Regions from separate parts of the Streptomyces sp. NPDC002467 genome, predicted to be linked through region 1. Evidence: riboswitches for the same ligand, from Rfam matches in the RefSeq annotation. Region 1 holds a riboswitch; each other region holds the start of a gene.
The links. A riboswitch is a leader RNA that binds a small molecule or an ion and turns the genes downstream of it on or off. The one in region 1 is predicted to bind cobalamin.
Positions count from the first base shown of each region.

Region 1 (10,279 bases):
ACCTCAGATGAAGGCACACAGTGCCAACCTTCCACCGCGAGAGTCGGGAGGTTGGCAGACCACGCGAACCCATGGAGACGGTGACGGTCATGGCAGACACCAACACGACGGCGGCGGCCGAGCAGCTCAGGCAGCGGTGGGCCGACGACCCGCGATGGGCGGGCATCGAGCGCACCTACACGGCCGAGGACGTCGTCCGGCTCTCCGGCAGCGTCCGCGAGGAGCACACCCTCGCCCGCCGCGGCGCCGAGCGGCTGTGGCGGCAGCTCCACGACCTCGACTACGTCCACGCCCTGGGCGCGCTGACCGGCGGTCAGGCCGTGCAGCAGGTGCGGGCCGGCCTCCAGGCGATCTACCTGTCCGGCTGGCAGGTGGCCGCCGACGCCAACCAGGCCGGCCACACCTATCCCGACCAGTCCCTGTACCCGGTCAACTCCGTTCCCCAGGTGGTCCGCCGGATCAACAACGCGCTGCTGCGCGCCGACCAGATCGCCACCGCCGAAGGCGGCTCCGACACGACCGACTGGCTGGCCCCGATCGTCGCGGACGCCGAGGCGGGCTTCGGCGGTCCGCTGAACGCCTTCGAGCTGACGAAGGCGATGATCGCGGCGGGCGCGGCCGGCATCCACTACGAGGACCAGCTTGCCTCCGAGAAGAAGTGCGGCCACCTCGGCGGCAAGGTCCTCGTCCCCACCGCCCAGCACGTCCGCACCCTGAACGCGGCCCGCCTGGCCGCCGACATCGCGGACACCCCGACCCTGGTCATCGCCCGCACCGACGCCCTCGCCGCGAACCTGCTGACGAGCGACGTCGACGAGCGCGACGCGCGGTTCTGCACCGGCGAGCGGACCGCGGAGGGGTTCCACCGCGTCCGGAACGGCATGGCACCCGTCATCGCCCGGGGTCTCGCCTACGCCCCGTACGCCGACCTCATCTGGGTCGAGACCGGCACCCCGGACCTCGCCCAGGCCCGCGAGTTCGCCGAGGCGATCCACGCGCGGTACCCGGATCAGATGCTCGCCTACAACTGCTCGCCGTCCTTCAACTGGAAGGCGGCCCTGGACGACGACCGGATCGCCACGTTCCAGAAGGAGCTGGGCGCCATGGGCTACACGTTCCAGTTCATCACGCTGGCCGGCTTCCACTCCCTCAACCACGGCATGTTCGACCTGGCCCGCGGCTACGCCGAGCACGGCATGACCGCCTACGTCGACCTCCAGGAACGCGAGTTCGCGGCGCAGCAGCACGGATTCACCGCCGTCAAGCACCAGCGCGAGGTCGGCACCGGCTACTTCGACCTGGTCTCCACCGCCGTCAATCCCGCTTCCTCCACCACCGCTCTCACCGGCTCCACCGAGGAAGAGCAGTTCCACTAGGCCGTCTCGTCCGGATCTTGACTCACCCTCCCCCAGCCCCAGGGGGCTGGGAGGTGCCCCCTGCCGCCCGGCACCGCACCTCGCCTCCTTGGCGGGACACCCGAGTACGTCCAGTACAAGGGCGCCCCGCCAAGGCGCCGATGCACGGCACCGGACGACACGGGCTTGACCGGCAAGATCCGAAAGAGACGGCCTGGACGCCCCGCCCCACCCTCGGCAGGAGACCGCATGACCACCACCGTCACCACGCACCGGGTCCGGGTCCTCGCGGCACCCGGCGACCGCCACGACGAGATCCTCACGGCGGAGGCGCTCGACTTCATCGGCCGACTCGACGCGGCCTTCGCCGACCGCCGCCCGGACATCCTCAAGGAGCGGATCCGGCGCAAGGACCGCCTCGTCTCGGGATCACCGCTCGACTTCTCCATCGCCACGGCAGCCGTCCGTGCCGACCCCCACTGGCGCGTGGCCCCGCCCGCTCCGGGCCTGGAGGACCGCCGGGTGGAGATCACCGGCCCGCCGGACCGCCGCATGACGGTCAACGCGCTCAACTCCGGTGCCCGGGTGTGGATGGCCGACTTCGAGGACGCCACCGCACCCACCTGGAACAACGTCATCGGCGGCCAGCTCAACCTGCTCGACGCGATCGAGCGCCGCATCGACTTCACCACGCCCGAGGGCAAGGAGTACCGCCTTGGGGAGGACCTCGCGACCATCGTCGTCAGGCCCCGCGGCTGGCACCTGCTCGAAGAGCACCTGGAGATCGACGGACGCCCCGTCCCCGCGGCCCTGGTCGACTTCGGGCTGTACTTCTTCCATTGCGCGCAGCGCCAGATCGACGCGGGGCACGGCCCGTACTTCTACCTCCCCAAGCTGGAGAACGCCGGCGAGGCCCGCCTGTGGAACGACGTCTTCGTCCTCGCCCAGGAACTCCTCGGCATCCCGCGCGGCACCGTCCGCGCCACCGTCCTCATCGAGACCGTCACCGCGGCCTTCGAGATGGAGGAGATCCTCCACGCCCTGCGCGAGCACAGCGCCGGCCTCAACGCCGGCCGCTGGGACTACCTGTTCAGCATCGTCAAGACCTTCGGCCACCGCACCGACTTCCAGCTCCCCGACCGGGCGCAGGTCACCATGACCGCACCCTTCATGCGGGCCTACGCCGAACTCCTCGTCCGCACCTGCCACAAGCGCGGCGCGCACGCCATCGGCGGCATGGCCGCCCACGTGCCGGCCAAGGACCCCGACGCGAACACGGCGGCCCTGGCCAAGGTCCGCCTGGACAAGGAACGAGAGGCCGAGGACGGCTTCGACGGCTCCTGGGTCGCCCACCCGGCGCTCGTCCCCGTCTGCCGCGAGGTCTTCGACGCCGTCCTCGACGAACGGCCCCACCAGCTCGACCGGACCCGCGAGGACGTACACGTCCGCGCCGCCGACCTGCTCTCCGTGCGCCGCATCAGCGCCCCGCCCACGGCAGCGGGAGTACGGGCCAACGTGGCGGTCTCGCTCCGGTACTTCGAGGCCTGGCTGCGCGGCCACGGAGCGGTCGCCCTCCACGGCCTCATGGAGGACGCGGCCACCGCCGAGATCGCCCGCGCCCAGCTCTGGCAATGGCTGCGCCACCGGAGGATCGACCGGGACGACCTCCTCGCCGTGCTCGACGAGGAATGCGCCGCGCTCACCGCGGAGCGGCCCTACGCCCTCGTCCCGGAGGCCAGGGCCGTATTGGAGAGCACCGCCCTGGCGCGGGACCTGCCCGCCTTCTTCACCCCCGACGCCTACAGCCGTCACCTGGTCCGCCGAAGGGAGGAGCGGTCATGAGCGCCGGTATCCGCCGGGTCGGCATCGTGGGCGGCGGTCGGATGGGCGCCGGCATCGCCGAGGTCTGCGCCCGCGCCGGACTCGACACGGTCGTCTGCGAGGCGGACGACACGGCCGCGCGTGCGGCGCGCGAACGGGTCGCCGTCTCCTTGGAGCGTGCCGTCCAGCGGGGCGGGCTCGACCGGATCTCGGCCGAGGACGCCCTCGCCCGCCTCGTCTTCACCGGTGGCCTCGACGCCCTCGCCGACCGGCAGCTCGTCATCGAAGCGGTGACCGAGAACGCGGACGTCAAGATCGAGACCTTTGCGACGCTGGACAAGATCGTCGAAGACCGCGGGGCGATCCTCGCGACGAACACCTCGTCGCTGCCCGTCATGCGGCTGGGCATGGCCACCGGGCGCGCGGACCGGGTCGTGGGCCTGCACTTCTTCAACCCCGTGCCCGTCCTCCCGCTGGTCGAGGTGGTCGCCTCGCTGCACACCTCCGGCGAGACCGCGGAGACGGTGGAGGCCTTCGCCCGGGAGAGCCTCGGCAAGACGGTGATCCGGTCCCGGGACCGGGCCGGCTTCGTCGTCAACGCCCTTCTCGTCCCGTACCTGTTGTCGGCGATCCGCATGGTCGAGTCCGGCTTCGCCACCGCGACAGACGTCGACGCGGGCATGGAACTCGGCTGCGCCCATCCCATGGGCCCGCTCAAGCTCGCCGACCTCATCGGCCTCGACACCGTCGCCGCCATCGCGGAGTCCCTTTACGACGAGTTCAAGGAACCCCTCTACGCTCCGCCGCCGCTGCTGATGCGGATGGTGCAGGCCGGGCTGCTGGGCCGCAAGACGGGCCGAGGGTTCCACCCCTACGGCCGGGACCGATGACGACCGCAAGGCCCGCTTGCAGGCCCCGGTCCGCTTCACGCGCTCGCCCGAGCGCACGGACGCGGCCGGGGCCTGACGCCGGAGCCGTCTACGCCTCCGACAGACCGGGGACCGCGCGCGGCCGGCCCTCGGCGTCGATCGCGACGAAGGTCAGGCGGGCGGTGGCCACCTCGGTGGCGGGGGTGGTGGTGGCGTTCCAGCGTTCCGCGGTGACGCGTACGGCCACCGTCATCGAGGTCCGGCCTGCGCGTTCGAGCACGGCGTGGACGGTGAGGAGGTCCCCGGCGCGGGCGGGGGCGATGAACGTCATGCGGTCCACGGAGACCGTCACGGCCGGTCCGTCGGCATGGCGGCCCGCCGACGCCGCGGCCGCGTCGTCGATGAGCTTCATGACGACGCCGCCGTGAATGGTGCCGTACAGGTTGGTGTCGTGCTCGCTCATGATGTGGGCGAGGGTCACACGGGAGTCGGCCGGCGCCTTGTGGGCGCGGGAGCCTGGGGTGATGTCCGTGGTCACGGAACTCTCCTTCGCGAGTCGTGGCTCGACCCGGTGGTGTGCCCGGGGGCGCGAAGGAGCGGCGGGACCGGTGGGGGTGCCCGCTGCCGCCGGCCCGCCCACGAGGCCCTCGGGTCTCCGTACGCGCTCGTCGCGCACGGGCAGCGGCAGGTCTTCGGACTCGCGGGCACGCCTGCCGGTCTCCCGGCGGGCACCTACCGGCCGTCGCTTCCCGGGACCGGTTCCGGTCCCAGTGCGTATGACGGCGGTCGTTCCCGCTCACCGCTGCGGGGCAGTCCCGGATTCCCACCGGGTTCCCTCTTACGACGCGTCCCGCCTGGCGGACGGGGGCGAACCGGCTGCGTGGCCCACCCTAGGTCACGGCCGCGAGCATCCCCGCCGGGAGGCCCCGGCTCCGTCACGGGCGGGGCAAAGACGCTCCGGCCGCTCCTGACGTCGCGCGGCCCGGGTCGAGCGCGGTGTGCTCGCGCACCGCGATCCGCGCCAGTTTCGTGAGCATCATGCCGTTGCGGACCGCGACGACGTAGTCCACGGGGAGGCCGTGCATCCGCGTGCCGGGGCCCCGGAGGGGGTGCCAATCGAGGGTGAAGAGGGTGTGCTCGCCCCACGGGATCAACTGCATGGCGATGCGAGCCGCGCCGAAGGATCCCGCCTTCGCTTCCAGTTGCAGGCGGTGCAGCGGTTCACAGATGCGGACGACGCAGGTGTCGTCGAGGGTGAGGGGGCCGAGGCCGACGCGGACCTTCAGCCGTGCGCCGACGGCCGGCCACTGCGGGTCCACGGCGAGGACCTGCTGGGTTCCCGTCACCCACTCCCCGTAGCGGTGGCCGTCGGACAGCAGGTCCCAGACTTCCGACGGTGAGCTGAGGATCAGACGGCGGTTCCGGGCCATAACCACGCTCCTGGAGAAGGGGCGGCGCGGCCCCCGACCGCTCCGCGGCTCGCCGGGCGTCTCTCCGGCCGTCCCATGGGCTTGGCTTCCAGCGTCGTGCCGAGCGCGGCGCCTGCACAGCCCGAGGACTCCAGACGGGTGACGAGCGCCGACTGCCGCGCGCACGGCGAAGGCGGCCCGCACCCGGATCCTGACCGCCATCGCCACCGCCTGGGGAATCCGGCCGGACCGGCCCCGCCGCTCACCGGTGGTCGGGACGCGGAGCCGGTCGTCCGGCGCGGCGGGACCGGACCCGGGCCGACCGGCCGAGTACCGAGGCGATGAGCCCCAGCACCACGGCCGAGGCGCCACCCACCACCCCGTTGCCGGTGCCGGGACCGCCGTCGGCGACGGACGGGTTCACCACGCCGACGACCAGGCCGAACAGCCCCGGCGCCCGGCGTCGGGCTGCTCGGCATGCGCGAACGCGTCACCGCCCTCGGCGGCCTGCTCCGCGCCGAACCGCGCGACGGGGGCGGCTTCAGCGTCCAGGCCGAACTCCCCGTGGAGCAGACGTCGTGATCCGCGTCCTGCTGGTCGACGACCAGCCCCTCATCCGCAGCGGATTCCGCGCGCTCCTGGACCTGGAGGACGACATCGAGGTGGTGGCCGAGGCCGCCGACGGCAAGGAGGGCCTGGAGCTCGCCAAGCTCCACCTGCCCGACATCGCGCTCATCGACATCCAGATGCCGGTGGTCGACGGCATCGAAGCGACCCGGCGCATCGCCGCGGACCCGGCCCTCGCCGGGGTACACGTCGTCATCCTGACCAACTACGGTCTCGACGCGTACGTCTTCGACGCGCTGCGCGCCGGCGCGGCCGGATTCCTCGTCAAGGACATCGTCCCGGACGACTTCCTGCACTCCGTGCGCGTGGCCGCACGCGGCGACGCCCTGCTCGCCCCCTCGATCACCCGCAAGCTGATCGACAGGTACGTCTCCCAGCCGCTCCACACCGGCGCCGGGACGGAGTTGGCAGAGCTGACCGGCCGCGAACGCGAGGCCGTCGCGCTCGTGGCGCGGGGCCTGTCCAACGACCGGATCGCCGAGCGCATGGTGATCAGCCCGATGACCGCGAAGACCCACATCAACCGGGCCATGGCCAAACTCCACGCCCGTGACCGCGCCCAACTCGTGGTCCTCGCCTACGAATCCGGCCTCGTCACTCCCCGTACCCCGAAATAGGCTGGCGTTCCGGGGAGGGCGGAGGCACCTTCCCCGGAAGGATTGCGGGCGGACGCCGGCCTCGCGACCCGTCGCCCGGGGCCGCTCACCACCGGCATGGCGCGCAACGACGTCCGGGGCGCCCCGGACGGAGGGCGGGTGCGTGCGCCGGTCGGCGCGCGGCGGGTGCGGCCGCCGAGTCCCCGGCGGGCGCGAGCCGGGCGGCCCCCGCCGGGGCGGGGGCTGGTCGGCCGGCGCGGAAGGATCGCAAGGGCGGGCTGTCGCCGGGACGGGGGATGGCATCGGCCGCGGCCCGCAGGTCACACCACGGGCGAGAGCGCGGTCGCCCGCCTCGATCGCGGCGTCGGCCCGCGCGAAGGGCGGCCGCGTTGCGCCGACCTCCGGTCCGGCCCGGCGAACCCCCCTGCCCGCTCATGGCGACACCCCGCGCCGCCGCACTCGATTTTCGGGTCGACGGCCTTCACGCCGTACGGATCAGCGCACGGACGAGTCGCTCGACCTGCGCCTGGGCCCCCGGAGCCGCATCCGCGGAGCCGGTCATCAGGAGGTGGTGGAGGGTGCCCACGAGTGCGAGCGCCACCGACTCCACGTCCATCGGTGCCGCGACCCTCCCGAGGTCCTGCTCCGCCCGCAGGTAGCCGCTGACCGCCTCCTGGATCGCCGCGAACCCCGGCGCCCCCGCCTGCCAGGCCTCCCGGACGCGCCGGGCCGCCACCGGCCGGGTCACCGCCAGTCCCACCAGCCCCGGGTCCAGGGACAGCACCGCCGAAGCCACATCCGCGAGGTTCGCGGCCGGCGATCCGGTGCCGGCCCTGGAGGGCAGGTCCTCCGACAGCGCGGCGGCCGCCCCGAACCGGTGCAGGACCAATGCGGCGACGAACTCGTCCAGCCCGGCGAAGTGCGTGTGCAGCACCCCCTTGGCGCACTCGGCCTCCTCGGTGACGGCCCTGCTGGTCAGCGCCGCGGCCCCGTCCCGGGCCAGGACGCGCTCCGCCGCCGCGAACAACCGCTCCCGCAGGCCTTCGATGGCTACTCCGCGAGGTGACATCAACTTCCTCCTGAGGCAGGGGCATTGCAGGTATGGGCGCCTGCCCATACTGTTTGGGCGTGTGCCCATTCTAGGGCTCCCGCTCCCCGACCGGAGGTCATTCCGCATGCAGCAGACCGCCAACACCGCCCAGGCGCAGGCATGGAACGGCTACGAGGGCGCCCACTGGGCCGCCCACCACGACCGCTGGAACGCCGTCAACGCCGGCTTCGACGAGCCGCTCCTGGCGGCCGCGTCGATCGGTCCCGGGGAGCGCGTCCTCGACATCGGCTGCGGCGCGGGCGCGACCACGCGCCTGGCCGCCCGGGCCGCGGAGCAGGGCCACGCCATGGGCCTCGACCTCTCCGGCCCCATGCTCGATCAGGCCCGGACCGTCGCCGCCGCGGAAGGCATCGCCAACATCTCGTTCACGCACGGCGACGCGCAGGTCCACGACCTGCCCCGAGCCGCCTTCGACGTCGCCATGAGCCGCTTCGGTGTCATGTTCTTCTCCGACCCAGCCGCCGCGTTCGCCAACATCGCTGCCGCCCTGCGTCCGGGCGGGCGCATCGCCTTCCTGAGCGCGGCGGGACCCGAAGGGAACGAATGGCTGACCGCGCTCACCGGGCTCAAGGACATCCTGCCGATCGGCGGCTTCGGAGCCGCCGGTGGACCGGGCATGTTCTCCCTGGCCGACCCCGACGCCGCGACCGGCCTGCTGCGTGCGGCGGGTCTGCGCGAGGTGCGCGCCGCACACGTCCAGGCGCACGGGAACTGGGGTCGAACCGCCGCGGAGGCCGCGGACTTCCTCCTCGACACGGGACCCGGCCGGCACCTCCTGAACTCGGTCGATCCCGCCACTCAGGCGCTCGCGCGCCGCCGCCTGACCGAAAACCTCGGCGCCCACGAGTCCGACGGCGCGGTCCGACTCCGCAGCACCGGCTGGCTCCTGACCGCCGAGGTCGGCGCCTGACCTGCGAGAAGCGCGCGTCCTCGATCGACTCCCGGCCCGGAAACCCGTTGGCGGTGATGGAATCCGACTGCGCGATGCCGGTCAACGCGTGCGTGGTGCCCGGGAGTCGAGCCACTCGGTGCCACATGGGGCACCAGCTCGACACGGACTCGTTCGGCTGAACCGGCGACGGTCCGAAGCCCGCCCGGACCTGCGAGGACGCCCGGCGACCGATCGCCGGCGGCCGTACCACAACCACATCATCGTGTAACCGGGCGTCCGACGCCTCGTTAGGGATTGACGCTGGGTTGATCCAGCGTCAGAACCGTTCCCTTTCGAAAGCTCAACAAATGGATACAGAGAACCCGTCCACCCGCCCCGGCCGCTTAAGGGCCGCCGTCATGAAGACGGTTGTCGCCCCACGGACGATCCGCGCCAAACTCATCCGCATCCTCGTCGTCGCCGTCGCCCTGCTCCTCACCCTGCTCGGCCTCTCGGTCGCCCAGCAGGTGGGCGACTACCGCAATGCGACCAAGACCACGTCGAACGCCGAACTCGCCATCGGAGTACAGGACTTCGTCCACGAACTCCAAAAGGAACGCGGCCTCACCGTCGGACGCGTCGCAGGCGTCGACCGCTTCCGCACCATGCTCCCGGCACAGCGTGCCGCCACCGATGACGCTCGGTCCCAGCTGTCGCGCCGCCTCACCGCCCGTGAACGCGACGGCGATGGCGACAGCGCCTCCGCCGCGGCCGTGCGCAAGGCGCTGAAGCGACTCGACGGCCTGGCGGGCATCCGCGCCTCGGCCGATCGGGGCGACTTCGACGTCAACGGGACCGTCGACTACTTCACCGAGGTCATCACCTCCCTCAACCAGCTCGGACTCGGCGTCCACGAGGTCCGCGACGACGAGCTCCGCTCCGCCTTCAACGCGCTGCAGATCCTCAGCCTGGCCAAGGAGTACACCGGCGAGGAGCGGGCCATCGTCCTCGGATCGGTGCCCACGGGCCGATTCCGCGGCGATTCGTACGCACGCTTCCTGGCCGCCCGCGCCGCCCGTCTGGACGAACTGCTCCTCTACCCCGAGTGGGCCACCCCCGGGGAGAGGCAACGCCTCGACGAAGCGCTGCGCACGCCGCAGGCGCTCCGCTTCCTCGCGCTGGAGAAGACCGCCGCCGACAGCGTCGGCCAGCTGCCCGCGGACAAGATCACGGCCGCTGAATGGTGGGACACCTCGACCGCCACCATCGACGGCATGCGCACCGTGCAGAGCACGCTCGGCGCCGACATCCAGGCCCGCGCCGACCGCACGGAACGGGACGCCACCCGCGCCCTCGCACTCTTCGCGCTGCTCGCCCTCGGCTCGATCGCCCTCCTCGGCGCCCTCGCCGTCGGCTGCGCCCGCGCGGTGTCCAGGCCGCTCGCCGGCCTCACCCGCCAGGCACGCGACATCGCCGAGAACAGCCTGCCCGCCGCCGTGGCACGCGTACAGGCCACCGCCGGACGCGAGCCGGAGCCGCTCGCCCCGCTGGATCTGCCGCCGAACACCGGCACCGAGATCGCCCTGGTTGCCGAGGCCTTCGAACAGTTGCAGCAGGCCG
Region 1 is NZ_JBIARJ010000016.1:58,210-68,488, reverse strand. Features, by position in the region: gene aceA (isocitrate lyase) at 90-1,376, shown strand; gene aceB (malate synthase A) at 1,605-3,197, shown strand; gene ACFYYJ_RS29070 (3-hydroxybutyryl-CoA dehydrogenase) at 3,194-4,066, shown strand; gene ACFYYJ_RS29065 (acyl-CoA thioesterase) at 4,155-4,583, opposite strand; cobalamin riboswitch at 4,732-4,886, opposite strand; gene ACFYYJ_RS29060 (SRPBCC family protein) at 4,981-5,475, opposite strand; gene ACFYYJ_RS29055 (DUF6223 family protein) at 5,717-5,881, opposite strand; partial or broken gene ACFYYJ_RS29050 (sensor histidine kinase) at 5,899-6,036, shown strand; gene ACFYYJ_RS29045 (response regulator) at 6,033-6,698, shown strand; gene ACFYYJ_RS29040 (TetR family transcriptional regulator) at 7,159-7,746, opposite strand; gene ACFYYJ_RS29035 (class I SAM-dependent methyltransferase) at 7,853-8,698, shown strand; gene ACFYYJ_RS29030 (nitrate- and nitrite sensing domain-containing protein) at 9,028-10,279, shown strand, end outside.

Region 2 (10,279 bases), on a different contig from region 1:
CGGGGCCGGGGAGCGCTACGAGGATCGGCGCGCGGAACCGGGGCCCGGGTCAGGCGGGCTGACAGATGGCGCTGGACGTACGCACCAGGTCGATGTGCCGGCGGGTGGTGAGGACGGGCAGAAGAATGGCTGATTCATGCATTGCTCGCACGGCCACCTCACCTCATTCCTAGTTTTCCTACCGGGCTGGTAGGCATCTTGGCAGACGTCGAGACTCGCCCCAAGAGGGCGTCCGAATGATGGACGGACTCATCTCGATGTGTGAGAAAGAGCAGGTCGGGCAGGTGCCGACGGCTCAGGGATTGGTCCAGGCCTCGGGAGTGGTCGTCAGCGCGGACACGTCGGCGGGCAGGTCGGCCGCGGCGACGTCGGCGAGCGTCACGCCGTCGAGGATCTCGCGAACGTTGGCGCGAAGGGCGATCCAGAGGGGCAGCAGCGATGTGGCCGGCCCGGTGTAGGAGAGGTCCGGCGGGCGGACTCCGCGCACCGAGACGAGCGGGCCGTCCACGATGCGGATGACGTCCGCGATGGTGATGGACCAGGCGGGCTTGGCCAGCCGGTATCCGCCGTTGCCGCCGCGCTGGCTGAGCACGAGCCCGCCGCGGCGCATGTCGTTCAGGATGCCTTCGAGGAACTTGTGCGGGATGTCCTGGGCGTCGGCGATGGCTTCGGCCTTCACCGGCCCGTCGTCCTCCGACGACGCGAGCTGCAGTGCGGCACGTACCGCGTAGTCCGCCCTGGCTGAGATCCGCATGCGCTCATTATCCCGTACGGATCCGGCCGCGTCCGCCGAGGGCGGGGCCGCCCGGGCGGGGCCGCGCGTCAGCGGAAGACGGCCGCCGGCACGCGGTGGGGGGCGTTGAGGTAGTGCTCGCCGATGGCGCGCAGGCGGTGCGCGACCGGTCGGTGGGCCGTCAGCACGCGGGCGTTGCGCCAGAAGCGGTCCAGGCCGGGGGCGTCGGCGAGTTCCAGCACCCGGGCGGTGATGTGCAGGGTGGCCTTGGAGGTCACCGTCTCGGCCGTGGCGACCAGCGCGGCGACGTCCGCGGGCTCGTCGGCGTCGAGGTGCGTCCCCGTGTCGAGGGCCCGCGCCATCGCCCCGGTCGCCCGGTCGACCACGGCGGTGGCCGTCTGGGCGGCGGAGGCGAGTTCCCCGTACGTCAGCAAGAGGTCCGGGTCCTCGCCGGGCAGCCGGTAGGAGCGACCGCGCCTGCTGAGGTCGCGGGCTTCGGTGAGGGCGCCCTCGGCGATCCCGAGGCCGACGTGACACAGGGCGAGCCGGAGCGCCGGCTCGGCGAGCGCGGTGAAGGGCGCCGTCGACTCCTCGTCGTGCGGCCGGCGCCCGAGCACCTGCTCGGGCGTGACGGCGACCCGCTCCAGGACGAGGTCGCCCGCGCCGGCGACGCGCTGTCCGAGGCGGTCGTGGGCGGGTTCCACGGTCACGCCCTGCGCGCCGGGCGTGATCCGCACGACCAGGACGTCACCGGTGCCGGTACAGACGGCGTCCAGCACGATGCGGTCGGCGACGGCCGCAGCCGTGTGCACGGACCGGCGCCCGTTCAGGACGTAGCCCGACCCGCGGGGCCTCAATGTGAGGTCCGGTCCGGCGTCGTCGTCGTCGGGCGTCGGATTGCCCACCGAGCCGGTCCACAGCCACTGCCCGCGCACCGACGCCTCCTCCAGGTCGGAGGCCTGGAGGAGGCCGGCGTAGAAGCGCGCGCTCCACGCGTGCGCGTAGTGGCGGGCGAGCACCTCGCCGACGGAGCCGTCCGCCGCGGAGATCTCCCGTACGACGGCGCATCCGGTGCGCCAGTCCGCCCCGCGCTCCGGCCCGGGCGGGGTGAGGGCAGCCGGCAGACCGGCCTCGCGCAGCCGCGCCGTCTCGTCGACCGGCGGCCTGCCCGCCCGGTCGCGGGCGACGGCGTCCGCGGCGAGGTCGTCCGCCACGTCGCGAGCGGTACGCAGGAGCGCGTGGCGCTGCTCTTCGGCAGGCCGGACGGCGGTGGTCATGTGGGCTACTCCGGAGCGTCGTCGGGCGGTCCCGGCCGGGTGCCGGATGGCGTGCGGCCGAATCCCACTTTTCCTATCGGATTGATAGGAATACTCTCCGAAGGGGCTTGGCTCGGCAAGACCATGGCCGCATGGTGGACACGTCCGTCCCGCAAGAGGAGACGGTCGGGGCCCGTGTCGCAGCTCACGGTCCGACATGCGCCAACCGGTCCCCACGTCCGGCGCGGTCGGCCTAGGGTGGGCCACGCAGCTGGTTCGCCCCCGTCCGCCAGGCGGGACGCGTCGTAAGAGGGAACCCGGTGGGAATCCGGGACTGCCCCGCAGCGGTGAGCGGGAACGACCGCCGTCATACGCACTGGGACCGGAACCGGTCCTGGGAAGCGACGGCCAGTAGGTGCCCGCCGGGAGACCGGCAGGCGTGCCCGTGAGTCCGAAGACCTGCCCGTTGCCCGTGCGCGATCGACCGCGCACGGTTTCCCGGTGACCTCGTGGGCGGGTCGGCGTGCACCTCGGACGGGACCTCCCGTCGCGTACCCGGACGTACGCGACCACGACGGTCCGCCCGTTCCGGCACCCCTTCGCGCCCTCGGCCCCACCGGGTCCATGGAGACACGCTCGCGAAGGAGAGTTCCGTGACCACCAAGTCCGCAGCCGCGGCAGTACGGGCCACCGTCCACGGCTACCCCCGGCAAGGACCGGACCGCCGGCTGAAGAGGGCCGTCGAGGGCTACTGGAAGGGCCGCACGAGCGCCGAAACCCTCCGGGAGACCGCCCGCGACCTGCGCCGGGACAACTGGGCGCAGCTGACCGGGGCCGGCATCACCGAGGTCCCGACCGGCGACTTCTCGTACTACGACCACGTCCTGGACACCAGCGTCATGGTCGGCGCGATCCCCGCCCGCCACCGCGCCGCCGTCGAAGCCGACGCCCTGGACGGCTACTTCGCGATGGCACGCGGCACGCAGGACGTGGCGCCGCTCGAAATGACCAAGTGGTTCGACACGAACTACCACTACCTGGTCCCCGAACTCGGCCCCGACACCGTGTTCACCGCCGATCCCGCCAAGCAGGTGGCCGAGTTGAAGGAGGCACTGGCCCTCGGTCACACCGCCCGCCCGGTCCTGGTCGGGCCCGTGACGTACCTGCTCCTCGCCAAGCCCGCACCCGGCGTCGACGCCGGCTTCCCGCCGCTGACCCTGCTCGACCGGCTGCTGCCCGTCTACGCCGAGGTCCTCGCCGAACTGCGCGCCGCGGGCGCCGAATGGGTCCAGCTCGACGAACCGGCCCTGGTCCAGGACCGCACCCCGGCCGAACTGAACGCCGTCGCCCGCGCCTACCGGGAACTCGGCGGCCTCACGGAGCGGCCCAGGCTCCTCGTCGCCTCCTACTTCGACCGGCTCGGCGAGGCCCTGCCCGTCCTGGCCAAGGCGCCCGTGGAGGGCCTCGCCCTCGACTTCACCGAAGCCGCCGAGGCGAACCTCCGCGACCTCGCCAAGGCCGGTGGCCTGCCCGGCAAGCGCCTGGTCGCGGGCGTGGTCAACGGCCGCAACGTCTGGATCAACGACTACGCGAAGTCGCTGACCACCCTCGGCACCCTCCTCGGTCTCGCCGACCGCGTCGACGTGGCGGCATCCTGCTCGCTCCTGCACGTACCGCTCGACGCCGACGCCGAGCGTGACATCGCCCCTCAGATCCGGCGCTGGCTCGCCTTCGCCCACCAGAAGACCACCGAGATCGCCACGCTGGCCCGCGGACTCGCCCGGGGCACCGACGCCATCACGGCCGAACTCGCCGCCAACCGGGCCGACCTGGCCTCCCGCGCCGCCTCCCCGATCACCCACGACCCCGCCGTCCGGGCCCGCACCGCAGCGGTCACCGACGCGGACGCCCGCCGCGCCCGCCCCTACGCCGAGCGCGCCGCGGACCAGCGCGCCCGCCTGGGCCTGCCGCTGCTGCCCACCACGACCATCGGCTCCTTCCCGCAGACCGGGGAACTGCGCCGGGCCCGCGCGGACCTGCGATCCGGCCGCATCGACACCGCCGCCTACGAGCAGCGCATCGAGGACGAGATCCGCGAGGTCCTCTCCTTCCAGGAGAAGATCGGGCTCGACGTCCTCGTGCACGGCGAACCCGAACGCAACGACATGGTCCAGTACTTCGCCGAGCAGCTCACCGGTTACCTCGCCACCCAGCACGGCTGGGTCCAGTCCTACGGCACCCGCTACGTACGGCCGCCGGTCCTCGCCGGGGACGTCTCGCGCCCGGAGCCGATGACGGTGCGCTGGACGACGTACGCCCGGTCGCGGACCGGCAAGCCGGTCAAGGGCATGCTCACCGGCCCGGTCACCATGCTCGCCTGGTCCTTCGTGCGCGACGACCAGCCGCTCGCCGAGACCGCGCGACAGGTCGGACTCGCCCTGCGCGACGAGGTCGACGACCTGGAAGCGGCCGGAACCCCGGTGATCCAGGTCGACGAACCCGCCCTGCGCGAAACGCTGCCGCTGCGCGCCGACGGCCACGCCGCGTACCTGGCGTGGGCCACGGAGTCCTTCCGCCTCACCACGAGCGGTGTCCGATCGGACACGCAGATCCACACGCACATGTGCTACGCGGAGTTCGGCGACGTCCTCCGGGCCATCGACGACCTCGACGCCGACGTCATCAGCCTGGAAGCGGCCCGCTCCCACATGCGGGTCGCCGACGAGCTCGCGGGCGCCGGCTATCCCCGCGAGGTCGGCCCCGGAGTCTGGGACATCCACTCGCCGCGCGTCCCCTCCGCCGCCGAGGCCGCGGCCCTCCTGCGCAAGGGACTCGGGGCCATCCCGGCCGAACGGCTCTGGGTCAACCCCGACTGCGGCCTGAAGACCCGCGGCTGGGCCGAGACCCGCGCCTCGCTGGAGAACCTCGTCGCGGCCGCCCGCGAGGTCCGTGCCGAGACCGGTCCCGCCTCCGCCTGATCCGCCTGATCCCGCTCGGGTCCGGGGCGGGCCCTGCGCCCGTCCCGGACCCGCGGTGCGGCTGTTCGCCGACGCCCCGCATCCGTCCGGGCCGCAGGGGCGGAAGAACCGGTGTGACGCCCCCGCGAGGAACGGAGCAGCCCATGGCGACCAGCCCCCGTACCCCGTCCGAACCGGCGCCGGGCCGCACGCTGTGCCTGGTGACCGGTGCCAGCGGCTACATCGGCGGCCGGCTCGTCCCCGACCTGCTCACCGCCGGCCACCACGTGCGCTGCCTCGCCCGTACCCCGGCCCACCTGCGGGACCACCCCTGGGCGGACCGGGTCGAGGTGGCGAGGGGCGACGTCACCGACGCGGAGAGCCTGCGCCCCGCCTTCCGCGACGTGGACGTCGCCTACTACCTGGTGCACTCGCTGGGCGCCGGCCGGGACTTCGAGGAGACCGACCGCAGGGCCGCCCGGACCTTCGCCGAGGAGGCCCGCGCCGCGGGCGTGCGCCGCATCGTCTACCTCGGCGGCCTCACCCCGGTGGACGTCCCCGAGCACGAGCTCTCACCGCACCTGCGCTCGCGCGCCGAGGTCGGCCGGATCCTTCTCGACTCCGGCGTCCCCACCACCGTCCTGCGGGCCGCCGTCGTCATCGGCTCCGGCTCGGCCTCCTTCGAGATGCTCCGCTACCTCACCGAACGGCTCCCCGTGATGGTCACGCCGAGCTGGGTCGGGACCCGCGTCCAGCCCATCGGCGTACGCGACGTACTGCGCTACCTCGTCGGCAGCGCGGCCATGCCGGACGACGTCAACCGCGCCTTCGACATCGGCGGCCCGGACGTCCTCACCTACCACGACATGATGGTCCGGTACGCGTCCGTCGCCGGGCTCCCGAGGCGGCTGATCGTGCCCGTCCCGATGCTCACCCCGGGCCTGTCCAGCCACTGGATCGGCCTGGTCACCCCCGTGCCCGCCGCCCTCGCCCGGCCGCTCGCCGAGTCCCTGCGGTACGAGGTGGTCTGCGCGGAGCACGACATCGCCGCGTACGTGCCGGACGGGCCCGACACCCCGGCCCCCTTCGACCACGCCCTCTCGCTCGCCCTCCAACGCGTCCAGGAGGCCCGCGTCACCACCCGCTGGTCCTCCGCCCTGTTGCCCGGGGCCCCCAGCGACCCCCTGCCCACCGACCCGGACTGGGCGGGCGGCAGCCTCTACACCGACGAGCGCGAACGCACCGTCGACGCCGATCCGCACGCCCTGTGGCAGGTCATCGAGGGCATCGGCGGCGAGAACGGCTGGTACTCCTTCCCGCTGGCCTGGGCCGTACGGGGCTGGTTCGACCGGCTCGCCGGCGGCGCCGGACTGCGCCGCGGGCGGCGCGACGCCCAGCGGCTGCGCGTCGGCGACGCCCTCGACTTCTGGCGGGTCGAGGAGATCGAGCGGGGCACGCTGCTGCGGCTGCGCGCCGAAATGAGGCTGCCGGGGCTCGCGTGGCTGGAGATGCGCGCCGAGCGGGACGACACGGGCCGCACCCGCTACCGCCAGCGCGCCCTCTTCCACCCGCGCGGACTCGTGGGCCAGGTGTACTGGTGGAGCGTGGCACCGTTCCACGCCGTGGTCTTCGGCGGCATGGCCAGGAACATCGCGCGCACGGCGGAGCGGGCCGTCGCCGATCGGACGAAGCAGGGCGTGCCGGGGTGAGGTGCCCGCATCCGGGGCGCCCCCGCACACGGAAGGGGAGTGCAGCACACCAGCACCAGCACAGCAGCCCGCCGGGCGAGCCCCCAGCGGCCCGCCCGGCGGCCGATCCCCGGGAGTGGCGCCATGACCGTCTCCGTCGTCCTCTTCACGTCCGACCTCCGCCTGCACGACCACCCGCCGCTGCGCGCCGCCGTGGACGCGGCGCGCGAGACCGTCCCGCTGTTCGTCCGCGACCCGGCCGTGGACCGGGCCGGCTTCGCGGCGCCCAACCGCCTCGCCTTCCTCGCCGACTGCCTGACCGACCTCGACGCCGGACTGCGGGAGCGGGGCGGGCGGCTCGTCGTGCGCGGCGGCGACACCGCCGCCGAAGTGTGCGCGGTCGTACGGCAGTCCGAGGCCGACGAGGTCCACATGGCCGCCGATCACTCGGCGTTCGCCCGTGCCCGGGAGGAACGCCTGCGCCAGGCCCTGGAGTCCGAGGGACGCCGCCTCTACGTGCACGACGCCGTCACGACCGTGGTGCCGCCGGGCGACGTCACCCCACAGGGCTCCGACCACTTCGCGGTCTTCACCCCGTACTTCAGGCGCTGGTCCGCCGAACCGCTCAGGACCCCGCTCGCGGCGCCCAGGACCGTACGGGTTCCGCACGGGCTGCGCTCCGAGCGACTGCCGACGAGCGCCTCCGTGGCGGACGTCTCCGAAGGACTGGCCACGGGAGGGGAGACCGAGGGCCGCCGGAGGCTCGGGGCCTGGATGTCCCGGCACGCCGACGCCTACGAGGAGCGCCACGACGACCTCGCGGGCGACGCGACCTCGCGCCTCTCCCCGTACCTCCACTTCGGCGCGGTGTCGCCGACCGAGGCCGTGCACCGGGCGCGGTCCCGCGGCGGCGCGGGTGCCGAGGCCTTCGTACGGCAGTTGTGCTGGCGGGACTTCCACCGCCAGGTGCTCGCGGCCCGCCCGGCGACGGCGGTCGAGGACTACCGGCCCCGGCACGACAACTGGCGGCGGGGCGCGGACGCCGAGGCGGACCTGAAGGCGTGGCGCGAGGGGCTGACCGGGTACCCCGTGGTGGACGCCGCCATGCGTCAACTCGCCCACGAGGGCTGGATGCACAACCGGGGACGGCTGCTCGCGGCCTCCTTCCTCAGCAAGACGCTCTACGTCGACTGGAGGGAGGGCGCCCGGCACTTCCTCGACCTCCTCGTGGACGGAGACGTCGCCAACAACCAGCTCAACTGGCAGTGGGTGGCCGGAACGGGGACGGACACCCGACCCCACCGGGTCCTCAACCCCGTCCTCCAGGCCAAGCGGTACGACCCTTACGGCGCCTACGTCCGCCGCTGGGTCCCGGAGCTGGCGGAGCTCCCCGGCTCCTCGATCCACGAACCCTGGAAGCTGAAGGGCCTGGACCGGGCCGCGTACGACTACCCCGACCCGATCGTGGACCTCGCCGACGGCCTCGCCCGCTTCCGGCACGCCCGTGGCAGGGACTGAGACCGGGGGACGTCGAATACGACGCACGATCGATGCGTGTTGAGCCGCCTCCTCCGTTGGTCGGAGGCTGGTGACGCGGGGACCACCCGGCACCGGCAGGAGGACGCGCACATGACCACGGCAGACCTCGAAGCGCCCGACGCGGTGTCCGAGACGGTGTCCGATGCGGCGCCCGAGACGGTGCCCGAGGCGGTTTCGGACGAGGAGATCGGTCGGGGGCTCGCCGCGGGCGACGAGCGCTGCCTGGCCCTCGCGCACCGCCGCTGGGGGCGGCTCGTGCACACCCTCGCGGCCCGGGCCCTGGGCGACCCGCGCGAGGCCGAGGACGTCACCCAGCAGGTCTTCCTCGCGGCCTGGCGGGGCCGCGCCGGATACCGTCCCGAGCGCGGGCCCGTGCCCGCCTGGCTGGTCGGCATCACCCGGCGCAAGACCGCCGACGCCCTCACCGACCGGTCGCGCCGGCTGGACCTCGTGGCCGCCGCGGGCGCGGCGCTGCCGCCGTCCGACGGCACGGGGGAGGGCCCCGAGCACGTCCTCGACCGGGTCGTGGTCACCCGGGAACTCGCGCGCCTGCCGCGCGTCCAGCGCGACGTGCTGACCCTCGCGTACTTCGGGGACCTGACACAGGCGCAGATCGCGCACCGCACGGGCTTGCCCCTGGGCACGGTCAAGAGCCATGCCCGCCGGGGCCTCATCCGGATGCGCCACAGCCTCGTGGCCGGGGCAGGACCGGCCACCCTGATCAGCGGGGGACAGCCCTCGCACTGCTGAGGTCACGGCCGGCCGGCGGCTCCGCGTAACTGCGGGCGAGGACGTCCAGCGCCTCCCTCAGACTCCCCGGGCGGAGCATGCCCGCCTCCACGGCGCGGCCCGCCCAGCCCGGCCCCGCGAGGAGCACCCGGGTCTGCGTCCGCGCCCCCTTGACCCCGAAGGAGCGCCCGGCGACATGGCGGGCGAGGGCGTGGTTCGCGGTGGACCGGGCCTGGGACCAGAGGACGACGGCGGCGGGGCCCAGCCGCCGCACGGCGGCGTCGAGCGCCTCGGCGGGCACGGCCGCGCCCAACATCCGGGTGGGCAGCCCGCGTTCGGCGAGCCCGGCGGCCAACGCCTCCAGGGGAAGGGTGTGCTGCTCGGCGGGTACGCACGCGAGGAGCACCGGGGGAGCGGCGGGCACGGATCCGTGTCCGGCGGGGGTGACCTGCCGCAGCGCCGTCGACACGTGCCAGGACAGCAGGTGTTCCACCTCGACGTACTGGTCTCCGGAGGACTCCCACTTGCGGCCCACCGCGTGCAGGGTCGGGACCATCACGTCCTCCCAGGCCGTGACGAGGCCGTGGCTCGCCACGGCGTCACGGAGGAGGGAGTCGAGGGTGGGTCCGTCGAGCCGGACGGCGGCGCGGGCGAGCCCCCGGCGCACGTCCCCCGTCGGCAGCCCGACGTCCGGTTCCTGCCGAGGGGGGCGGGCGGCGGCCGGTACGGGGATCGGGTGCCCGCGGCCTGCCCGGGCGGCCCGCGCGGCCTCGGCGGGGGGCACGCCGGAGGCGGTGAGCCGGCACATCTCGTCCAGCACGGCCACGTCCCCGGCCGTCCAGCGCCGGTGCCGCCCGCCCTCCCGGGCCGCGGGGCCGATGCCGTACCGCTGGTCCCACGAGCGCAGCGTGGTCGGCGACACCCCGAGGTGCCGGGCCACCGCCCCGGTCGTGAGGCCGTGTGCCGTATCGGACATGGGGCCAGCTTACGACGCACGATCGATGCGGGCGAGGCCACGGGGTGCGCGCGGGTCGGGCCGAACGCACGACGGCCCCGGGAAGGCCTTGGAGCGTCCGTTCGGGTGGCGTCATCCGTTCGCCGACGGCAAGTGCCGCTGGAAGCACGTCGGTCCGTGCTGTGCTGTGGCCTCGACCCGAACGGGGGTCGAACGCGGGCCCGCCCGCTGTCGTGGCAGGCCCGCCCCAACAGCGAAGGAGGACTGATGTCGCGCCATGGGAAGGACTGGAGAAGTCGCAGCGTGATCGGCCAACTGCTGGCCTCTGTCGTCTTGTTGACCGTGTCCTTGTTGGACGTCTCCGGTGCCCACGCCGCAGCCGTCCACTCCAAACCCGACACCGACTGGGACGCCATCGCCCG
Region 2 is NZ_JBIARJ010000006.1:491-10,769, forward strand. Features, by position in the region: gene ACFYYJ_RS14410 (putative leader peptide) at 50-142, opposite strand; gene ACFYYJ_RS14415 (RrF2 family transcriptional regulator) at 296-754, opposite strand; gene ACFYYJ_RS14420 (acyl-CoA dehydrogenase) at 823-2,010, opposite strand; cobalamin riboswitch at 2,296-2,450, shown strand; gene metE (5-methyltetrahydropteroyltriglutamate--homocysteine S-methyltransferase) at 2,643-4,967, shown strand; gene ACFYYJ_RS14430 (SDR family oxidoreductase) at 5,111-6,655, shown strand; gene ACFYYJ_RS14435 (cryptochrome/photolyase family protein) at 6,779-8,152, shown strand; gene ACFYYJ_RS14440 (sigma-70 family RNA polymerase sigma factor) at 8,264-8,923, shown strand; gene ACFYYJ_RS14445 (MerR family transcriptional regulator) at 8,895-9,878, opposite strand; gene ACFYYJ_RS14450 (transglycosylase family protein) at 10,125-10,279, shown strand, end outside.
Region 2: it holds a riboswitch for cobalamin, as region 1 does, so the genes downstream of both, metE (5-methyltetrahydropteroyltriglutamate--homocysteine S-methyltransferase) here and ACFYYJ_RS29065 (acyl-CoA thioesterase) in region 1, are expected to answer to the same signal.

Region 3 (10,279 bases), on a different contig from region 1:
GGCCACCGCCAGCCGGTCCGAGTCGAGCCAGCATGCGGAGCTCACTTCGGCGTCCAGCGCCGCGTTCCCCGGGGCCCCCTGCCCGTCGAGCAGCGAGGGGTTCGCCGCAGCCGCCTCCAGGTCGTAGGCGCTCACCAGGCCGAACGGGCTCCACACCCAGCCGGCGGACAGCAGCCGCCTGCCGTCCGGGCTCACGGCGAGCCGGGAGTGGAAGAAGTCGCGGGGCTCGCGCGGCCCGGAGGTGAGCCGCTCCCCGCTCGCGGCGTCCTCGACCTCCAGGACGTTGTACTCCTCCGGGCAGTGGACCAGCACCTCGCGCCCGTCCGGCAGGGTGCCGAGGGCGACGGGGTAGTCGTAGTCCCGGGCGGAGTAGTGGCTCCGGTCCAGCTCCCGCGCGATCCTCTGCCCGTCGAGGAGGAGCGCCTTCGTGCCGCGCTCCTCGTAGACCACCGTCCAGCGGCCGGAGGGCGAGTGCGCGGCCCGGTCGAACTCGTACCCGTACCGGAACCCGCTCGCGTGCTCGGCCCCGTCCGGGGTCCAGCGGCGGAACGCGCCCGCCGCGTCGACCAGTTCGTCGCCGTCCCAGCGGAGGGACCCGGGAGTGCCCGAAGCCTTGAAGATCCTCATGAGCGGCGAACCTACCTACTGCCAGGGGGTCAGCGCCTCCGGGATTCGGGGGCCGGGGGCGTGCGGGTCCAGGAGGCCGTGGGCGCGGAGGACGGCAGTCACCGCCGGGGACCAGGCCTGGCGCAGGCCCGCCTCGGCCAGCAGGGACGGGTCCGAGAGGAGGGTCCCGGCCGGGCCCGTGCGGATGCCCGACGGGGTCAGCACCGCCGCGTCGTCGGCCCAGCGGACCGCCAGGTCCACGTCGTGCGTGGCCATCACCACCGTGGTCCCGGACGCCCGCAGGCCCGCCAGGACGTCCAGGAGCCGCTCCTGCCCGTCCGGGTCGAGCCCGGCCGTCGGCTCGTCCAGGATCAGCACGCGCGGAGCCATCGCCACCGCGCCCGCGATCGCCGCGCGCTTGCGCTGGCCGTAGGAGAGGAGGTGGGTCGGGCGGTCGCGAAGCGCCGTGATGTCCAGGGCCGCCAGGGCCGAGTCGACGCGCTCGCGGACCTCCGGCGCGGGCAGGCCCAGGTTCATCGGGCCGAAGGAGACGTCCTGCTCCACGGAGGCGGCGAACAGCTGGTCGTCCGGGTCCTGGACCACCAGCTGGACCGCCGTCCGCAGCCGGGTCAGGCCCTTGCGGTCGTACGTCACCTCCGCGCCGTCGAGGTGCAGCGAGCCCGAGCCGGGCCGCAGGCCCCCGCTCAGCAGCCGCATCAGCGTGGTCTTGCCCGAGCCGTTGCGGCCCAGCAGCACCAGCGCCCGGCCCCCGGCGATCCCGAAGTCCACGCCGGACAGCACGGCGGGCCCGTCCTCGTAGGCGTAGCCCGCGCCCACCAGCTCCACCAACGGCCTCACAGGTACAGCTCCTTCAGTACGAGGGTCACGGCCACCAGGGCCGACAGCAGTGCGGCGGACGCGGCGAGGAACCGCCACGACAGGGCCGCCTCGGGCACGAGCACCCGCAGCGAGCCGTCGTAGCCGCGCCCCGCCAGGCCCGACTGGAGCCGCGCGGCGCGGTCGAAGGCCCGTACGAACGAGGTCGCGGCCAGGCCGGCCACCGAACGCCAGGCCGCCGCCCGCCCGGTGTTCCCGAGGCGGGCCGCCTGGGCCTGGCGGATGCGGGCCAGCGAGTCGAGCAGCAGGAACGTGATCCGGTACATGACCAGGGCCACGTCCACCACCGGGGCCGGCACGCCCGCCCGGACCAGCCGGGGCAGCACGTCCGACACCGGGGTGGTGAAGGCGAAGAGCAGCACGCCGAGCGAGGCCGCCGAGGTGCGCAGCAGCAGCTCGACGGCGTGCTGGAGCCCGCCGGGGGCCGGCGCGACCCAGCCCCCGGGCCCGCCGACCGAGACCAGCAGCGGCAGCGCCCCGGTGAAGCAGAAGCCGAGCGGGATCCGGAAGGCCCGCCACAGCTGCCGCCGGGCCACTCCGGCGGGCCCGAGCAGGACCGCCAGCGTGGCGGCCCCGACGATCGGCCCCCCGGGCCAGGCCGGCAGGCACACGGCGGTCACCGTGAGCCCGATGCCGAGCAACGCCTTCTCCAGAGGATGCCGCCACCGCCACCGACTGCCGTGCGCGGCGACATCGATGGGCAACACCGTCAGCTCCCCCCGCCGCCGGCCCCGGACCCCGTCTCCGGGCCCTGTCCGGCTGCCACGCCCTCCGCCGCCGGGTCCGCGGCGGCAGCGGCGGCCGCGCCCTGTCGGCGGCCCTTGCGGAGGCCGAAGTAGTACGCCAGTACGCCCGCGCCCAGGGCCGCCTGGAGGGCGAACAGGGCCGATTCGATCTCCGCCGACGGGGGCTCGTACAGCGGTGAGAACCAGGGCTCGTAGTCCGGCTTCAGCTCGGTGATGGCGGCCTCGGCCTGCGCGTCGGCGCCGGTGAACGGCTCCTCCTTGCCCTCGCCGAGCCCCAGCGCGAGCGGGAGCACGGCGAGCGCCGCCACCAGGAACAGCAGCAGGGCGTTGATCTTCGCGTTCCTGCTCACCGGGCCACGGCCTCCTTCGCCTTCGCGACGCCGAGGCGGATCAGGTCCGAACGGCTCGACCGCATCAGCAGCCGCATCACCAGCACGGTCAGCAGCCCCTCGCTCACCGCGAGCGGTATCTGCGTCACCGCGAAGATCCCGCCGAACTTCCCGAGCGCGCCGAGGAAGCCCGTACCCGGGTCCGGGAAGGCCAGCGCCAGCTGCACCGAGGTCACGCAGTAGGTGACCAGGTCGGCGACGAAGGCACCGAAGAACACGGTCACCATCAGCGGCACGTCGAGGCCCCGCAGCAGCCGGTAGATCCCGTAGCCCGCCCACGGCCCGGCGATGGCCATCGAGAAGACGTTGGCGCCGAGGGTGGTCAGCCCGCCGTGCGCCAGCAGCAGCGCCTGGAAGAGCAGGGTGATCGTGCCCAGCACCGCCATGACCGGCGGCCGGAACAGGATCGCTCCGAGCCCCGTGCCCGTCGGGTGCGAGCAACTGCCCGTCACCGAGGGGATCTTCAGCGCGGACAGGACGAAGGTGAACGCTCCGGACGCCCCGAGCAGCAGGGTGCTCTCCGGATTGGCCTTCACCTCACGGGTGAGGGCGCGGACACCGTGTACGACGAAGGGGGCGGACGCGACGCCCCAGGCGGCCGCGTGCCATGGGGGTAGGAACCCCTCGGCTATATGCATGAGTAGGGAAGACCTCTCCAGCACCTCGTGGATGGACAGCGCGCCCCGGCCGGTCTCCTGGCTCACGGGTTCTGATGCCCGGGCCCCGCCTTCCCGGGGCCGTGCGGTCTCCCGCGCGGGCCCAGTGGCTTCCCGTAGGAGTGGAGCCGGACTTCCCGATCACAGTGGCGAGGGCCGCACCGGTTTCCCACCGGTTTCCCGAACACCAAGGCCCACTGACCCTATCCCGTCCGGCCGCGCCCCGATGGCGCCACCTCCCGACCCCGGCCAGGCTGGGGGAGTGACTGCCGAACCCGACTACTCGAACCTCTCCGCCCTCTTCGTGAACTGCACGCTCAAGCGATCGCCCGAGGTCAGCAACACCGAGGGTCTGATCGACAAGAGCCGTGCCGTCATGGAATCGGCCGGAGCCCGTACGTCGCTCATCCGCGCCGTCGACCACGACATCGCGACCGGAGTCTGGCCGGACATGACCGAACACGGCTGGGAGACCGACCAGTGGCCGGTGCTCTACAGCCAGGTGATGGACGCCGACATCCTCGTCCTCTGCGGCCCGATCTGGCTCGGCGACAACAGCTCCGTGATGAAGCAGGTCATCGAACGGCTCTACGCCTGCTCCTCGATCCTGAACGACCAGGGGCAGTACGCCTATTACGGCCGGGTCGGCGGCGCGCTGATCACCGGCAACGAGGACGGCGTCAAACACTGCGCCATGAACGTCCTGTACAGCCTCCAGCACCTCGGCTACGCGATCCCGCCGCAGGCCGACGCGGGCTGGATCGGCGAGGCCGGACCCGGGCCGTCCTACCTCGACCCGGGCTCGGGCGGCCCCGAGAACGACTTCACCAACCGCAACACCACCTTCATGTCCTGGAACCTGATGCACCTGGCCGCCCTCCTCAAGGGCGCGGGCGGCATCCCGGCGCACGGCAACCAGCGCTCCCTGTGGGACGCCGGCTGCCGCTTCGACTTCCCGAACCCCGAGCACCGCTAGGTTCAGCGGGCGATGTCCACGACGAACCGTTCGGGGGAGTGCAGGGGGAAGGCGCGGTAGTAGGGCAGCGTGTCGAAGGCGGCGCCGAAGGTCACGTACCCCTCGAAGTCCCCGGTGAGCGCGATGCCCTTGAGCTTGGGCAGGGCGATCCTCTGCAGCCTGGGTCCGAGGTAGACGTTCCCGCCCGCGTCGTCGTGGGCGGCGGCGGGATGGAGGCGGATCTCCAGGAAGTACCTCCCGGGCAGCGGCACGGGCTTGCCGGACCCGTCTTGGACCAGGTGCGGGACGGGGGTGACGGTCGCGGTGGGGACGTACCCCCGGATGTCGATGACGATCCGGTCATAGGTGGGGTGCCCGGCCCAACGGGCATCGACCACGAGCGGGCTGCCGGACTGCGCCCGGGCGGCGGTGGTGGTGGCGGTGGCGGCCGGTGCGGCGAGCGAGAGCCCCGCGGTGAGCAGGACACCGGAGGCCAGGGCCGCGATCCGGCGGAACTGTCGGTGGATCATGACGTCCCCTCGATTCTCGAGAGACTGGGGACAAACGTGTCAAATGTGAAGACATCGGACGTGCGGCATCGGTTGCACCAGCGGCCGGACCGGTCGACACGACCGGAAGAGGGGCGCCATCGACGGCCCCGACCCGAGGCCGACCGGGCGGCGACCGGCGGCCGACCCGGCGGACACCCCGCATGGGGCGATCCTGCCAGGAAGGGCCGGGCCAGGTCAGGGCGTTTCCGGGGCGATTGCCGGGCAGGTGCTCGCAACCCCATGTCCGCAGGCCGCGTTGGCAGTTGACTGTTTTGGTGGCGGCGGACGTCCGCTGGTACCTTCCGCGCCGCACCCATACTGCATCACAAGGAAGGAAACCGGCGTGACATTCGGGGGACAGAACCCGTACGGCCCGACAGGGCAGCCGAACGGAGGTCAGGCACCGCCATGGCCGGGCGTGCCGCCGCAGCCCGGCTCCCCTCCTTACCCCACCTCGAATCCGTACCCGTACATGCCGCCGTACCCTCCACACGTGGCGCACCGTCCGCTGTGGCAGCAGTTTCGCGATGGCGACTGGCCCCCGTTCCTGGAACTGCTGAAGCGGGTACGCATGAACGGCTGCGCGTGGGTCGCGGTCGCGTTCTGCCTGTGGCCCCTGCTCATCCCCGCCCTGGCCTATCCGCTGGCCCGCTCGGCCCGCCGGCAGGCGCGGGCGACGTTCCCTCCGCACGTCCACCACAGCCTGTCGGATCCGGAGGTGGTGCGCGTACAGAAGATCAGGGCCGTGGTCGCGCTGGTCGCGTCGTTCCTGATCCTCGTCCTCTACGGCACCGAGTCGGACCTTGCCGAGATGCAGGGGCAGTACCTGCTCAGGCTCACCATCACGCCGTGGCTGTTGCTGCTCACCGCACCCTTGGTGATCATGGTCCTCCTGCGGCTCGCACCCGAGGCCGCGAGGCCGGGGATGCGCGCCAGACTCCGGCCCGCCGTGCGCTCGGCCCTCATCTACTTCGGCGCGTTCACGGCCGTGCCGTTGCTCTTCATGGGCACGAAACTCGTCGTCGAGACCTTGCAGTCCTCCCTGTACGGCCCGTTCCTCGCGATTCCCGCGCTCGCGCCGCCGGTGTGGATGCTGTTCTTCGTCTGCTTCGCGTCCGCCACGCTGGTCCGCTCCGCGTTCGGTACCGCCGCGGTGCACGCCGCGCTTCCGGCCCTGCTGACGGGTGTGCTGGTGTGGGAGCTCGCGGTCGTCAACCTGGCCATGACCGGAATGCCGCCGGGCCCGCCGGTCATTCAGATCTGCGCCCTGATCTGCGGTCCGGCATCGGTGTCGGCGGTGGCGTGGTGGGAGATCGGCCGACTGCGCACCATGTACGGGATCACTCTGCGGGGGGAGTGACCGAGGGAACGGGGATGCGAAGGGGAAGGCCCCGGCCGGCGCCGCAGGACGCGACGCCGGCCGGGGCCGGGGGGATCAGCACTCGATGACGTTGACCGCGAGGCCGCCGCGGGCCGTTTCCTTGTACTTGATCTTCATGTCCGCGCCGGTCTCCTTCATGGTCTTGATGACCTTGTCGAGGGAGACCTTGTGGCTGCCGTCGCCGCGCATCGCCATCTTCGCCGCGGTGACCGCCTTGACCGCCGCCATGCCGTTGCGCTCGATGCACGGGATCTGCACCAGGCCGCCGACCGGGTCGCAGGTCAGGCCCAGGTTGTGCTCCATGCCGATCTCGGCCGCGTTCTCCACCTGCTCCGGGGTGCCGCCCAGCACCTCGGCGAGGGCGCCCGCCGCCATCGAGCAGGCCGAGCCCACCTCGCCCTGGCAGCCGACCTCGGCGCCGGAGATGGAGGCGTTCTCCTTGAACAGCATGCCGATCGCACCGGCCGCGAGGAGGAAGCGGACCACGCCGTCCTCGTCCGCGCCGGGGACGAAGTTCATGTAGTAGTGCAGGACGGCCGGGAGGACGCCCGCCGCACCGTTGGTGGGCGCGGTGACGACCCGGCCGCCCGCCGCGTTCTCCTCGTTGACCGCCATCGCGTAGATCGTGGTCCACTCGCTGCGGTGCATCATCGGGTCGCCCTCGGTGCGCAGCTGGCGCGCCGTGGAGGCGGCCCGGCGCTTGACCCGCAGGCCGCCCGGCAGGATGCCCTCGCGGGACATGCCGCGCGCGACGCAGGACTGCATGACGCGCCAGATCTCCAGGAGGCCCTCGCGGATCTCCTCCTCCGTGCGCCAGGCCTTCTCGTTCTCCAGCATGAGGGAGGAGATCGACAGGCCGGTCTCGTTCGCGAGGCGCAGCATCTCGTCGCCGGAGCGGAAGGGGTACTTCAGCACGGTGTCGTCGAGCTTGATGCGGTCCTCGCCGACCGCGTCCTCGTCCACGACGAAGCCGCCGCCGACCGAGTAGTAGGTCTTCTCCAGCAGCGGGGTGCCGGCCGCGTCGTACGCGAAGAGGGTCATGCCGTTCGCGTGGTAGGGCAGCGAGCGCCGGCGGTGCAGGATCAGCTGGTTCGGCTCGTCGAAGTCGATCTCGTGGACCTCGCCTATCTCCGTGCCGAGGAGGCGCAGGCGGCCGGTCTTGCGGATGCGCTCGACCTCGTCGTCCGCCGTCTCCACGTTCACCGTGCGCGGGGAGTGGCCCTCCAGGCCCAGCAGCACCGCCTTGGGGGTGCCGTGGCCGTGGCCGGTCGCACCGAGGGAGCCGAAGAGCTCGGCCCGCACGGACGCCGTCTGGGCGAGTACGCCGTCCTTCTTCAGCCGCGTCACGAACATGCGCGCGGCGCGCATCGGACCGACCGTGTGGGAGGAGGAGGGGCCGATGCCGATGGAGAAGAGGTCGAAGACGGAGATGGCCACTGGCGGACTCCCTTGTCTGCTCGTGGGGTGGGAGGGGGCAGGAGAGGTGTATTGCGGATTTTGTCCGGCAGGCGAGCTTATCGCGGTGAGGTGAACGGCTCGTCTGCCGGACGAGGTGGTGTGCGTTACGCGGACGGGTCGGGCGGGTGCCGGTTCACGCTCCGGAGCCGGTACGTCGCCGCGTGCGGACGGGTCGGCTTCGAGCGTCGGGTCGAGGGCCGGGTCGACGGCGCGGTCGAGGATCGGGTCGGGGTCGGGCAGGCCCGCGTGGTGGGCCTTCACGCCCGCGCCCACGGCCCAGTGGTACGTACCGAGGGCCATGGCCGCCACCAGGGCGATGTCCCGCAGGGACAGGGTGCCGAGGAAGAAGACGATCCACCAGGCGGGGCGAACTGGCGGGCCAGGTCGTGCTCGCCCTTGCGGGAGAGCACCAGCGCGGCGATCGGGGCGGCCGGCAGGGTCAGGGCGGTGACGATGCCGGTGTTCGGCCACTTCGACCGGTACAGCGCGCACGCCGCGAAGACGAAGGTCAGCGGAGACAGGATCCTCGCCGCCGGGAGGCGGAACGGGCGGGGCAGACCGGGCTTCGTGCGGCGGAAGACGCCCACCGCGACGGGGCCGATCAGGTACGAGATCACCATGGCGGCCGAGATGATCGGCGCCAGGGTCTTCCAGCTGCGGCCGACGGTGACCAGGAGCAGGACGGAGAAGCCCAGGTGGGCCGCATCCGCCTGGGGCTTTGGTCATGAGAAGGGCCCGACCCTGTGGAAACCAAGGCCGGGCCCCTTCAGGCCGTTGCCTAGAGCGACGGGTACAGCGGGAACTTAGCGGCGAGCGCGGAGACGCGCGCCTTCAGGTCCGCCGCGTCGTACTCCGGCTTCAGGGCCTGCGCGATGATCTCGGCGACCTCGGTGAACGCCTCGGCGTCGAAACCGCGGGTGGCCAGGGCCGGCGTACCGATCCGCAGACCCGAGGTGACCATCGGCGGCCGCGGGTCGTTCGGGATGGCGTTGCGGTTGACCGTGATGCCGACCTCGTGGAGGCGGTCCTCGGCCTGCTGGCCGTCCAGCTCGGAGTCGCGCAGGTCGACCAGGACCAGGTGCACGTCGGTGCCGCCGGTGAGGACGTCCACGCCCACGGCCTTGACGTCGTCCTGGACCAGACGGGCGGCGAGGATCTTCGCGCCCTCCAGGGTGCGCTCCTGGCGCTCCTTGAACTCGGGCGAGGCCGCGACCTTGAAGGAGACGGCCTTGGCCGCGATCACGTGCTCCAGCGGACCGCCCTGCTGACCCGGGAAGACCGCGGAGTTGATCTTCTTGGCCAGCTCCTGCGTCGACAGGATGACACCGCCGCGCGGACCGCCGAGGGTCTTGTGCGTGGTGGTGGTGACGACGTGGGCGTGCGGCACCGGGTTCGGGTGCAGACCCGCGGCGACCAGGCCGGCGAAGTGCGCCATGTCGACCATCAGGTACGCGCCGACCTCGTCCGCGATGCGGCGGAAGGCGGCGAAGTCCAGCTGACGCGGGTACGCGGACCAGCCCGCGACGATCAGCTGCGGCTTGGACTCCTTGGCGAGGCGCTCGACCTCGGCCATGTCGACCTGGCCGTCCTCACCGACGTGGTACGGGACCACGTTGTAGAGCTTGCCGGAGAAGTTGATCTTCATGCCGTGGGTCAGGTGACCGCCGTGGGCCAGGTTCAGGCCCATGATCGTGTCGCCCGGCTTCAGCAGCGCGAACATCGCGGCCGCGTTCGCCTGCGCACCGGAGTGCGGCTGCACGTTCGCGGCCTCGGCGCCGAACAGCGCCTTGATCCGGTCGATGGCGATCTGCTCGACGACGTCGACGTGCTCGCAGCCACCGTAGTAACGGCGGCCGGGGTAGCCCTCGGCGTACTTGTTGGTCAGGACGGAGCCCTGGGCCTCCATGACGGCGACCGGAGCGAAGTTCTCCGACGCGATCATTTCGAGGGTCGACTGCTGGCGCACGAGCTCGGCGTCGACGGCTGCGGCGACGTCGGGGTCGAGTTCGTGGAGAGGGGTGTTCAGTACGGACATCAGGATCCCCTGGGGTCAGTTACCGGCGGTGAGTGCGGTGTACTCGTCGGCGGAGAGCACGTCCTTGGGCTCCTCCGAGATGCGCACCTTGAACAGCCAGCCGCCCTCGAAGGGGGCGGAGTTCACCAGGGACGGGTCGTCGACGACGTCCTGGTTGGCCTCGACGACCTCACCGGAGACGGGGGAGTAGAGGTCGCTGACCGACTTCGTCGACTCCAGCTCGCCACAGGTCTCGCCCTCGGTGACGGTGTCGCCGACCTCGGGGAGCTGGGCGTAGACGACGTCACCGAGCGCGTTGGCCGCGAACTCGGTGATGCCGACCGTCGCGACGCCGTCAACGACGTCCGACAGCCACTCGTGCTCCTTGGTGTAACGCAGCTGCTGGGGGGTGCTCATGGCCTGATTCTCCTGGATGCGCGGGGGTGGAAACGAACGGTGGTCTTGGGTACTGCGACATCGCCGCACGGGGCACCCGGCGGCAGGCCTGACTACAAGGACTACTTCTGCCGCTTGTAGAACGGCAGAGCGACGACCTCGTACGGCTCATGCGTACCGCGAATGTCGACGCCGACGCCGGAGGTGCCGGGCGCGGCGTGCGCCGCGTC
Region 3 is NZ_JBIARJ010000014.1:186,174-196,452, forward strand. Features, by position in the region: gene ACFYYJ_RS27345 (hypothetical protein) at 1-627, opposite strand, end outside; gene ACFYYJ_RS27350 (ATP-binding cassette domain-containing protein) at 643-1,464, opposite strand; gene cbiQ (cobalt ECF transporter T component CbiQ) at 1,461-2,210, opposite strand; gene ACFYYJ_RS27360 (energy-coupling factor ABC transporter substrate-binding protein) at 2,213-2,599, opposite strand; gene ACFYYJ_RS27365 (energy-coupling factor ABC transporter permease) at 2,596-3,276, opposite strand; cobalamin riboswitch at 3,306-3,501, opposite strand; gene ACFYYJ_RS27370 (flavodoxin family protein) at 3,557-4,270, shown strand; gene ACFYYJ_RS27375 (hypothetical protein) at 4,273-4,779, opposite strand; gene ACFYYJ_RS27380 (hypothetical protein) at 5,294-6,160, shown strand; gene ACFYYJ_RS27385 (L-serine ammonia-lyase) at 6,236-7,618, opposite strand; gene ACFYYJ_RS27390 (hypothetical protein) at 7,897-8,259, opposite strand; gene glyA (serine hydroxymethyltransferase) at 8,418-9,674, opposite strand; gene gcvH (glycine cleavage system protein GcvH) at 9,690-10,070, opposite strand; gene gcvT (glycine cleavage system aminomethyltransferase GcvT) at 10,172-10,279, opposite strand, start outside.
Region 3: it holds a riboswitch for cobalamin, as region 1 does, so the genes downstream of both, ACFYYJ_RS27365 (energy-coupling factor ABC transporter permease) here and ACFYYJ_RS29065 (acyl-CoA thioesterase) in region 1, are expected to answer to the same signal.